Regions from separate parts of the Arthrobacter sp. UNCCL28 genome, predicted to be linked through region 2. Evidence: riboswitches for the same ligand, from Rfam matches in the RefSeq annotation. Region 2 holds a riboswitch; the other holds the start of a gene.
What was found. Region 2 has a riboswitch for glycine ahead of gcvP (aminomethyl-transferring glycine dehydrogenase). Riboswitches for the same ligand answer to the same signal wherever they lie in the genome.
Positions count from the first base shown of each region.

Region 1: another riboswitch for glycine. It lies ahead of gcvP (aminomethyl-transferring glycine dehydrogenase); the one in region 2 lies ahead of gcvP (aminomethyl-transferring glycine dehydrogenase).

Region 1 covers NZ_FMWE01000014.1:40,544-44,695, reverse strand. Annotated here, with positions in the region: gene gcvP (aminomethyl-transferring glycine dehydrogenase) at 1-1,829, opposite strand, end outside; glycine riboswitch at 2,010-2,107, opposite strand; gene BLQ01_RS21550 (TetR/AcrR family transcriptional regulator) at 2,201-2,740, opposite strand; gene BLQ01_RS21545 (MFS transporter) at 2,814-4,152, shown strand, end outside.
Region 2 covers NZ_FMWE01000008.1:4,909-9,060, forward strand. Annotated here, with positions in the region: gene gcvP (aminomethyl-transferring glycine dehydrogenase) at 1-2,792, opposite strand, end outside; glycine riboswitch at 2,952-3,050, opposite strand; gene BLQ01_RS18360 (PucR family transcriptional regulator) at 3,126-4,152, opposite strand, start outside.

The sequences.
Region 1 (4,152 bases), on a different contig from region 2:
ACAACCTTCATCCCGGCCAGCACTGCCGAGGCCGCGTTGGTGCCGTGGGCGGACGCGGGAATGAGGCAGACGTTGCGCTGCTCGTCGCCACGGGACAGGTGGTAGCCACGGATGGCCAACAGACCCGCGAGCTCGCCCTGGGAACCGGCGTTCGGCTGGATGGAAACCTGGTCGTAGCCGGTGATCTCGGTCAGCTGGGATTCGAGGTCCGTGATGAGTTCACGCCAGCCCTCGGTCTGGGAATCCGGAGCGAACGGGTGGATGGAGGCGAACTCGGGCCAGGAAATGGCTTCCATCTCAGCGGTGGCGTTCAGCTTCATGGTGCACGAACCCAGCGGGATCATGGTGCGGTCCAGCGCGAGGTCCCGGTCCGAGAGCTTCCGGATGTAGCGCAGGAGCTGGGTTTCGGAGCGGTGCGTGTTGAACACCGGGTGCTGCATGAAGTCGCTGGTGCGCTCCACGGAAGCTTCAAGCGCGAAGCCTTCAACGGCTTCGGAAACCGAAGCCCCGAAGACAGCAGCGACGTCAGCGACAACCTCTGACGTGGTGGTCTCATCAACAGAGATACCAACAGTGTCAGCGTCAACGCCGCGCAGGTTGATGCCCTTGGCCTCGGCAGCAGCGACGATCTCTGCAGCCTTGCCCGGGACGCGGACCGTGATGGTGTCGAAGAAGGAACCGTGAAGGACCTCGACGCCGGCAGCCTTCAGTGACGCTGCGAGGGTGCGGGCGTGGCTGTGGGCGGTCTCGGCAATCGCCTTCAAACCCTCCGGGCCGTGGTAAACGGCGTACATGGAGGCCACGATGGCCAGCAGTGCCTGCGCGGTGCAGATGTTGGAGGTGGCCTTCTCGCGGCGGATGTGCTGCTCACGTGTCTGCAGCGCCAAGCGGTAGGCGGGGACACCGGCGTCGTCCTTCGAAACGCCCACCAGACGGCCGGGCATGGAACGCTCCAGGCCCTTCTGGACGGCCATGTAGGCCGCGTGCGGGCCGCCGAAGAACAGCGGAACACCCAGGCGCTGCGCGGAACCAACAGCAATATCGGCGCCCTGCTCACCGGGAGGGGTGATGAGCGTCAGGGAGAGGAGGTCGGCTGCGACCGTGACCAGCGCGCCGCGTTCCTTGGCTTCAGCAATGACAGCAGAGTGGTCGAACACGCGGCCGGAAACGCCGGGCTGCTGCAGGACAACGCCGTTGATGGCTCCTTCCGGGAGGCCCAGGGAGAGATCGGCGACCTCAACCTCGAAGCCGAGTGCTTCGGCGCGGCCCTTGACGATGGCGATGGTCTGCGGGAGGCAGTCGGCATCGAGGACGGTCTTGCCGTCCTGGACAGCCTTGTTCTTGTTGGCGCGGCGCATCATGAGGACGGCTTCGGCAACGGCGGTTGCTTCGTCAAGCAGGGAGGCGTTGGCGATGGGCAGGCCAACCAGGTCCTGGACCATGGTCTGGAAGTTCAGCAGCGCTTCAAGGCGGCCCTGGGAGATTTCCGGCTGGTACGGGGTGTAGGCGGTGTACCAGGCCGGGGACTCAAGGATGTTGCGGCGGATCACCGGCGGGGTCACGGTGTCATAGTAGCCCTGGCCGATCATCTGGACGGCAGTCTTGTTCTTGGATGCGAGCTTGCGCAGTTCGGCAAGAACCTCGACTTCGCTCAGCGCGTTTTCCAGGGTGAGGGCAACATCCTGGCGGATATCGTTCGGAACGGCGGTGTCGACCAGCGAATCGACGGTGTCGTAGCCGACGGACTTGAGCATGGTCTCAATCTCGGACTGGCGGCGGGCGCCAATATGCCGATCGACGAAGGTGGTGGAGGCAGAACTAACCGTCACGAAGGAACTCCATTACTTGGGCGGCGTTTGGGTACGCCACAGCGGCTGGGTTCCTCCCCGCTCTGTATTGGACCTGAGAGTTTCCGCGGGTTGCGTGAACAACCATCGCTTGCACCGTCGGTGAGCACAGCGCCCATCCACCCTGAGGTGTGCTGAGTGCCTGCTGCTTTCCAGAGTTGCCTTGCCGCGGCGGTGCGTGGGCCTGAGAGATTCCTGGGGAGGGTTTGCTCCTACGGCGCCTGCATCACTTGCTTGCAGGACTCTCCCGCCGCAGATCAAAGGCATGTTCAGTTGTAGGTGGGCACCTTGTTGGGCACGCCACAAGAGTTAATTGTCCTACGCGCCGGGCTCTGCAGCAAATGGATGAATCACTACTTCCGCAGCCGCTCCAGGACCCCGAGCAGGATTTCGACGTCGGCCTCCCGCCCGGCGTTGCCGCCTTCCTGGCCGCCTTCAAAGATGGCATTGAAATAGAGGCCGTCGCCCATATAGCTGACGGCCTTGGCAACCTCCGGTCCGACGTCTTCGGCCAGCACGTCCAGCCAGCGCTGCTGGATGGCGGCGAACCGGCGGCGGGTTTCCTCGTGGGCCACTTCAGCCAGGCGGGTGGCAGCGACGAAGGCCCTGTCCATGGGGGTATCTGCCCAGAGCGATGACCGGATGAAGTAGGCAGCCGAACCATCGGGTGCTGCCTTCATTAGTTCAGTGTCTTCATCGGCGAGTAAGTCCAGGCGTTCCAACAGTGCCGTGATCAGCGCTTCCTTGTTGGGGAAGTGGTAGAGCAGCCCACCTTTGGATACCCCGGCACGTTTGGCAACGGCGTCGAGGGTGGCAGCCCTCTCCCCTACCTCTATAAGGAGGGCTTCAAAGGCATCCAGGACCGCGTCCCGGGCAACTGGTTTTCGTGGCATGTGTCCATCATTCCCTAAAGGCTCATGGGGCTGGTCAGTTGAAACTATACCGTCTGGACGGTACAGTAGTGGAATGTTCTCGCCGTCCCCAACCCAAGCACCCCGTTCCGCTGATCCCGTTAAGGGCCAGGCAGCACCGTGGCGCGACTGGACGGCTCTGGCACTCCTGATGTTTCCGGTGCTGCTGGTGGCCGTCGACAACACCGCGCTCACCTTTGCCCTGCCCGAAATTGCCCGCTCCCTGGACGTCGGCGGCGTCCAATTGCTCTGGATCGTTGACGCCTACCCGCTGGTTCTTGCCGCGTTGCTGGTATCCATGGGCAACCTCGGCGACAGGATCGGACGACGGCGGCTGCTGCTGATCGGCAGCACGGGCTTCGCGGCGGTTTCGGCTGCTACAGCTTTCGCGCCTTCGGCTGAGTGGCTCATTGCAGGACGCGCCGGCCTTGGCGTCTTCGGCGCCATGCTGATGCCCTCAACGCTGTCCTTGATCCGGAACATCTTCGCCGATCCCAACCGGCGCCGGCTTGCCATCGCTGTCTGGGCTGCCGGTTTCTCCGGTGGTGCCGCCCTTGGACCCATCTTCGGCGGTTGGTTGGTAGAGCACTTCTGGTGGGGTGCGGTCTTCCTCGTGGCCGCTTTCCTGCTCCTGCCGCTTCTTGTTTTCGGCAGGGCACTCATTCCGGAATCCAAGGACGCCAATCCCGGCCGCGTGGACGTGGCCAGCATTGTCCTTTCCGTGGTCACCATGGCTCCGTTCGTCTACGGCATCAAGGAATTCGCAGTCCACGGCTTCGGGGCGTCCGCGGCCGCATTCATGGGCTTCGGCCTGGTGATGGGCATTCTGTTTGTGCGTCGCCAGCAGCGGATCGAGAACCCCATGCTGGACGTTGCCCTGTTCAATAACAAGGTCTTCAGCACTGCAATCGTGGCGAACGTCCTGTCGCTCTTCTCCATGACAGGCTTCATCTACTTCTTCGCCCAGCACCTGCAGCTTGTTGAGGGTCAGTCACCAATGGAAGCCGGAATCGCCATGATTCCCGCCCTCCTGGCAACAGTCATCGCCGGCCTGCTGGTGGTGCCGCTGGTCAGGCGTGTCCGCCCCGGATACGTGGTGGCCGCCGGCCTGACACTCAGCGCCGTGGGCTACTTGATTGTGATGGTGGGCGACCACGGCAGCGGCCCCGTCTTCCTGCTGTCCGCCCTGACGGTCCTCGCAATCGGCGTGGGCGCAGCGGAAACCATTTCCAATGACCTCATCCTGGCTTCCGTTCCGGCAGATAAGTCCGGCGCCGCCTCGGCAATCTCCGAGACCGGCTACGAACTGGGTTCGCTCCTGGGAACGGCTGTTCTCGGATCCATCCTCACCGCTTCCTATCAGCACAACCTCGTGATTCCGGACGGCGTTTCCC
Region 2 (4,152 bases):
CCGTCAATACGGCCGACCGGCGGGAAGTACTTGTCCTGCTTGAGGTGGTGGACCGGGAAGGCGGCCTGCTCACGCGGGTAGTCGCGGTCCCAGGCGGAACTCACGACGGCGGCAGCCGTGTGCGGCGCGTTGCGCAGCGGCGACTTCTCAACAGTGAAATCACCGTCGGCTACCTGGTCGATCTCGGCACGGATGGTGATCATGGCTTCGATGAAGCGGTCGATCTCGGCAAGGTCCTCGGACTCCGTGGGCTCCACCATCAAGGTGCCCGCAACGGGGAACGCCAGGGTGGGGGCGTGGAAGCCGAAGTCGATCAGGCGCTTGGCAACATCTTCGGCCGTGACACCCGTGCGGGCTGTCAGTTCACGGAGGTCCAGGATGCACTCGTGGGCCACGAGCCCGCCCTCGCCGGTGTACAGAACAGGGAAGTGCTCATCCAGGCGGGAAGCAACGTAGTTCGCAGCCAGCAGCGCCGACTTGGTTGCCTCGGTGAGGCCCTGGCCACCCATGAGCTTCACGTACGCCCACGAAATCGGCAGCACACCGGCGGAGCCATAACGGGAAGCGGAGATGGCAACGCCGTGACCGGGTTCGTGCGCTGCTTTGTTCGCGTCGCCCGGCATGAACGGAGCCAGGTGTGCCTTCGCAGCAACCGGCCCGACACCCGGGCCGCCGCCGCCGTGGGGGATGCAGAACGTCTTGTGCAGGTTCAGGTGGGACACGTCGCCGCCGAACTTGCCCGGCTGGGCAAGGCCAACCAGCGCGTTCAAGTTGGCGCCGTCAACGTACACCTGGCCGCCGGCTGCGTGGATGGCGTCGCAGACTTCGCGGACGTCGGCATCGTACACACCGTGCGTGGACGGGTAGGTGATCATGATGGCCGACAACACCTCGCGGTTGGCCTCGATCTTGGCGGCAAGGTCCGCGTGATCGATAGTCCCATCAGCAGCCGTGGCCACCACAACAACCTTCATGCCGGCCAGCACTGCCGAGGCTGCGTTGGTACCGTGGGCCGAGGCAGGAATGAGGCAGACGTTGCGCTGCTCGTCGCCACGGGACAGGTGGTAGCCGCGGATCGCCAGGAGTCCCGCGAGCTCGCCCTGGGAACCGGCGTTCGGCTGGATGGAAACCTGGTCGTAGCCGGTGATCTCCGTCAGGTCCGCTTCGAGGTCCTCGATCAGCTCGCGCCAGCCCGCTGTCTGGTGGTCCGGAGCGAACGGGTGGATGGAGGCGAACTCGGGCCAGGAAATGGCTTCCATCTCAGCGGTGGCGTTCAGCTTCATGGTGCACGAGCCCAGCGGGATCATGGTGCGGTCCAGCGCGAGGTCCCGGTCTGACAGCTTGCGGATATAGCGCAACAGCTGCGTCTCGGAACGGTGCGTGTTGAACACCGGGTGCTGGAGGAAATCGGAGGTGCGGACTACCTCAGCGGGCAATTCGAATCCGGTGGCGTCCCCTACCGGGCCGGCACCAAAGGCGACGGCCACAGCGGAGAGGACCTCCGGCGTCGTGGTTTCATCAACGGAAACGCCAACAGTGTCCGCGTCGATGAGGCGCAGGTTGATGCCGCGGGCTTCGGCGGCGGCGATGACCTTGTCTGCCTTGCCCGGCACGCGGACCGTGAGGGTGTCGAAGAAGGATTCGGAGATGAGTTCGCGGCCGGCTTTCTGCAGGGTCGCGGCCAAAACGCGGGCGTGGCCGTGGACTGTCTCGGCGATCGACTTCAAGCCTTCGGGACCGTGGTACACCGCGTACATGGAGGCAACAATCGCAAGCAGGGCCTGTGCGGTGCAGATGTTGGACGTCGCCTTTTCGCGGCGGATGTGCTGCTCGCGGGTCTGCAGGGCGAGGCGGTAAGCGGGGACGCCGGCGTTGTCCTTGGACACACCCACGATCCTGCCCGGGAGGGTGCGTTCCATGCCTTCGCGGACGGCCATGTACGCGGCGTGCGGGCCGCCGAAGAACAGCGGGACACCAAAGCGCTGCGCAGTTCCGACGGCGATGTCCGCACCTTGTTCGCCGGGGGGCGTGATGAGGGTGAGCGCCAGCAAATCAGCGGCAACTGTGACCAGCGCGCCGCGTTCCTTCGCGGATGCGATCACAGCGGAGTGGTCGAACACGCGGCCCGAAACACCGGGCTGCTGAAGGACGATGCCGTTGATGTCGCCATCGGGAAGGCTTGCCGAAAGGTCAGTGATGACAACCTCGAAGCCAAGAGCCTCGGCGCGGCCCTTCACAATGGCGATGGTCTGCGGAAGGAGGTCGGCGTCCAGGACCGTCTTGCCGTCCTTGGCCGTCTTGGACTTGTTGGCCCGGCGCATCAACAGCACAGCCTCGGCCACGGCAGTGGCTTCATCCAGCAACGACGCGTTGGCAACCGGCAGCCCCGTGAGGTCCTGCACCATGGTCTGGAAGTTCAGCAGCGCTTCGAGGCGGCCCTGGGAAATCTCCGGCTGGTAGGGCGTGTACGCCGTGTACCATGCGGGTGCTTCGAGGATGTTGCGGCGGATGACCGGGGGCGTGACGGTGTCGTAGTAGCCCTGGCCGATCATTTGAACGGCGGTCTTGTTCTTGGACGCGAGCTTGCGGAGCTCGGCGAGGACCTGCACCTCGGTAAGGGCGTCCTGCAACTTCAGGGCCGTGTCCTGGCGGATGGAATCAGGGACGGCGACGTCCACGAGTCCGTCGACAGAGTCGTAGCCGATGGCCTTGAGCATGGTGTCAACATCGGCTTGGCGGCGGGCGCCGATGTGCCGGTCCGCGAAGGCGGTGGGGGTTGATTGAACAGTCAAGAGGAACTCCATGATTCAGGCGCCCAGTGAGCGCCACGATGATGTGGGGTTCCTCCCCGCTCTGTATTGGACCTGAGAGATTCCGCAGACTGTGTTTCCACATGCCGTCTGCTTGCACCGTCGGTGAGCCCGGTTACCCGGACTGCTTTCCAGAGTTGCCTACCCGCGGCGGTACATGGGCCTGAGAGATTCCTGGGGAGGATTTGCTCCTACGGCGCCCGACTGGATGTACCGGCAGGACTCTCCCGCCGCAGATCAAAAGCGTTGCATCACCATGAGTGACACGCTTCACACCATAGCCGCTTCCCGCGAAAAAGCGCAAGCAAGGTGTGGCTACTGATGCATCGCCTCGTGGATCTGCAGGGCGAACCAGAGCTGGGCAACTGTGGACGTTTCCCCCATGTCCAGCCCCGTCAGTTCGCCGATTTTCCGCATCCGGTAAATGATGGTTTGCCGGTGGGCGAAGAGCGCAGCCGCGGTCTTTTGCCAGGAACGCTGCGAGTCCAAATACGTCCTCAACGTCAGGATGAGGTCGCCTTCCTGGCTCTGTTCGTAGTCGAAAATCGGCCCGAGCAACCGTCTCACCAGCGCCGTTCCTTCCTCGAATCCGGTAAGCCCAAGCCACGACGGCCCTTCGGCATAGCGGGCCAGCCCCAGCTTGTTGGCCCGGGCGGAACCAAGTGCCCAGAGGGACTCCTGCAATGCGCGTTGGATAGTGGACACTGCTGCCGGTGCGCTGATTCCGATCGAGGTTTCCAGGCCGGCGCAATGAACCAGGACGTCGTCCGGCACGCCTGCCGGGACCACCACGTGGAGCCTGTTGTTCCGCTTCAGCGATGCCGACGCAACCCCGTGCCGCCACAGTTCGATGTGTACGTTGGCCAGCTTGTCGCCGTCGTCCGCAGTTTTTTGGTCGGTCGCTTTTGGTTCGGCGGCCGCCGTCAGGGAGGCGAGCAGGAATTCCTCGGGCGGAACGTCGAATGCAGCCAGCCGGCTCTCCATCTCCGCGGCCCCGAGGCGCCCGTCCATGGCCTGCAGCAGGAACTCGCCGGCAAGGCGATGGCGGCCTTCCAGGGACAAGACAATGCGCGACAACTGCAGTCCCAGCACCGTTGCGGCATGGAGAAGCACGACGGCGTCCGGGTGCGGTTCGTTGTTGGGCAGCACCACCAGGAGCGCGTTGGCATGGGTGGGAATGTCCATGGTGAGCACGTGCCGGCCGCGGATGCGGTGCCATTGGAAGTTCTTCCCCGCGAGGGATACCTGCCCGGACAAGGGAGCCCACTCTTCGGCCAGGAACACCGGGAGGGACTGCCCGTCGGGATGCCAGGGGTGGAGGCAACGGCGGTCCACCACGAAC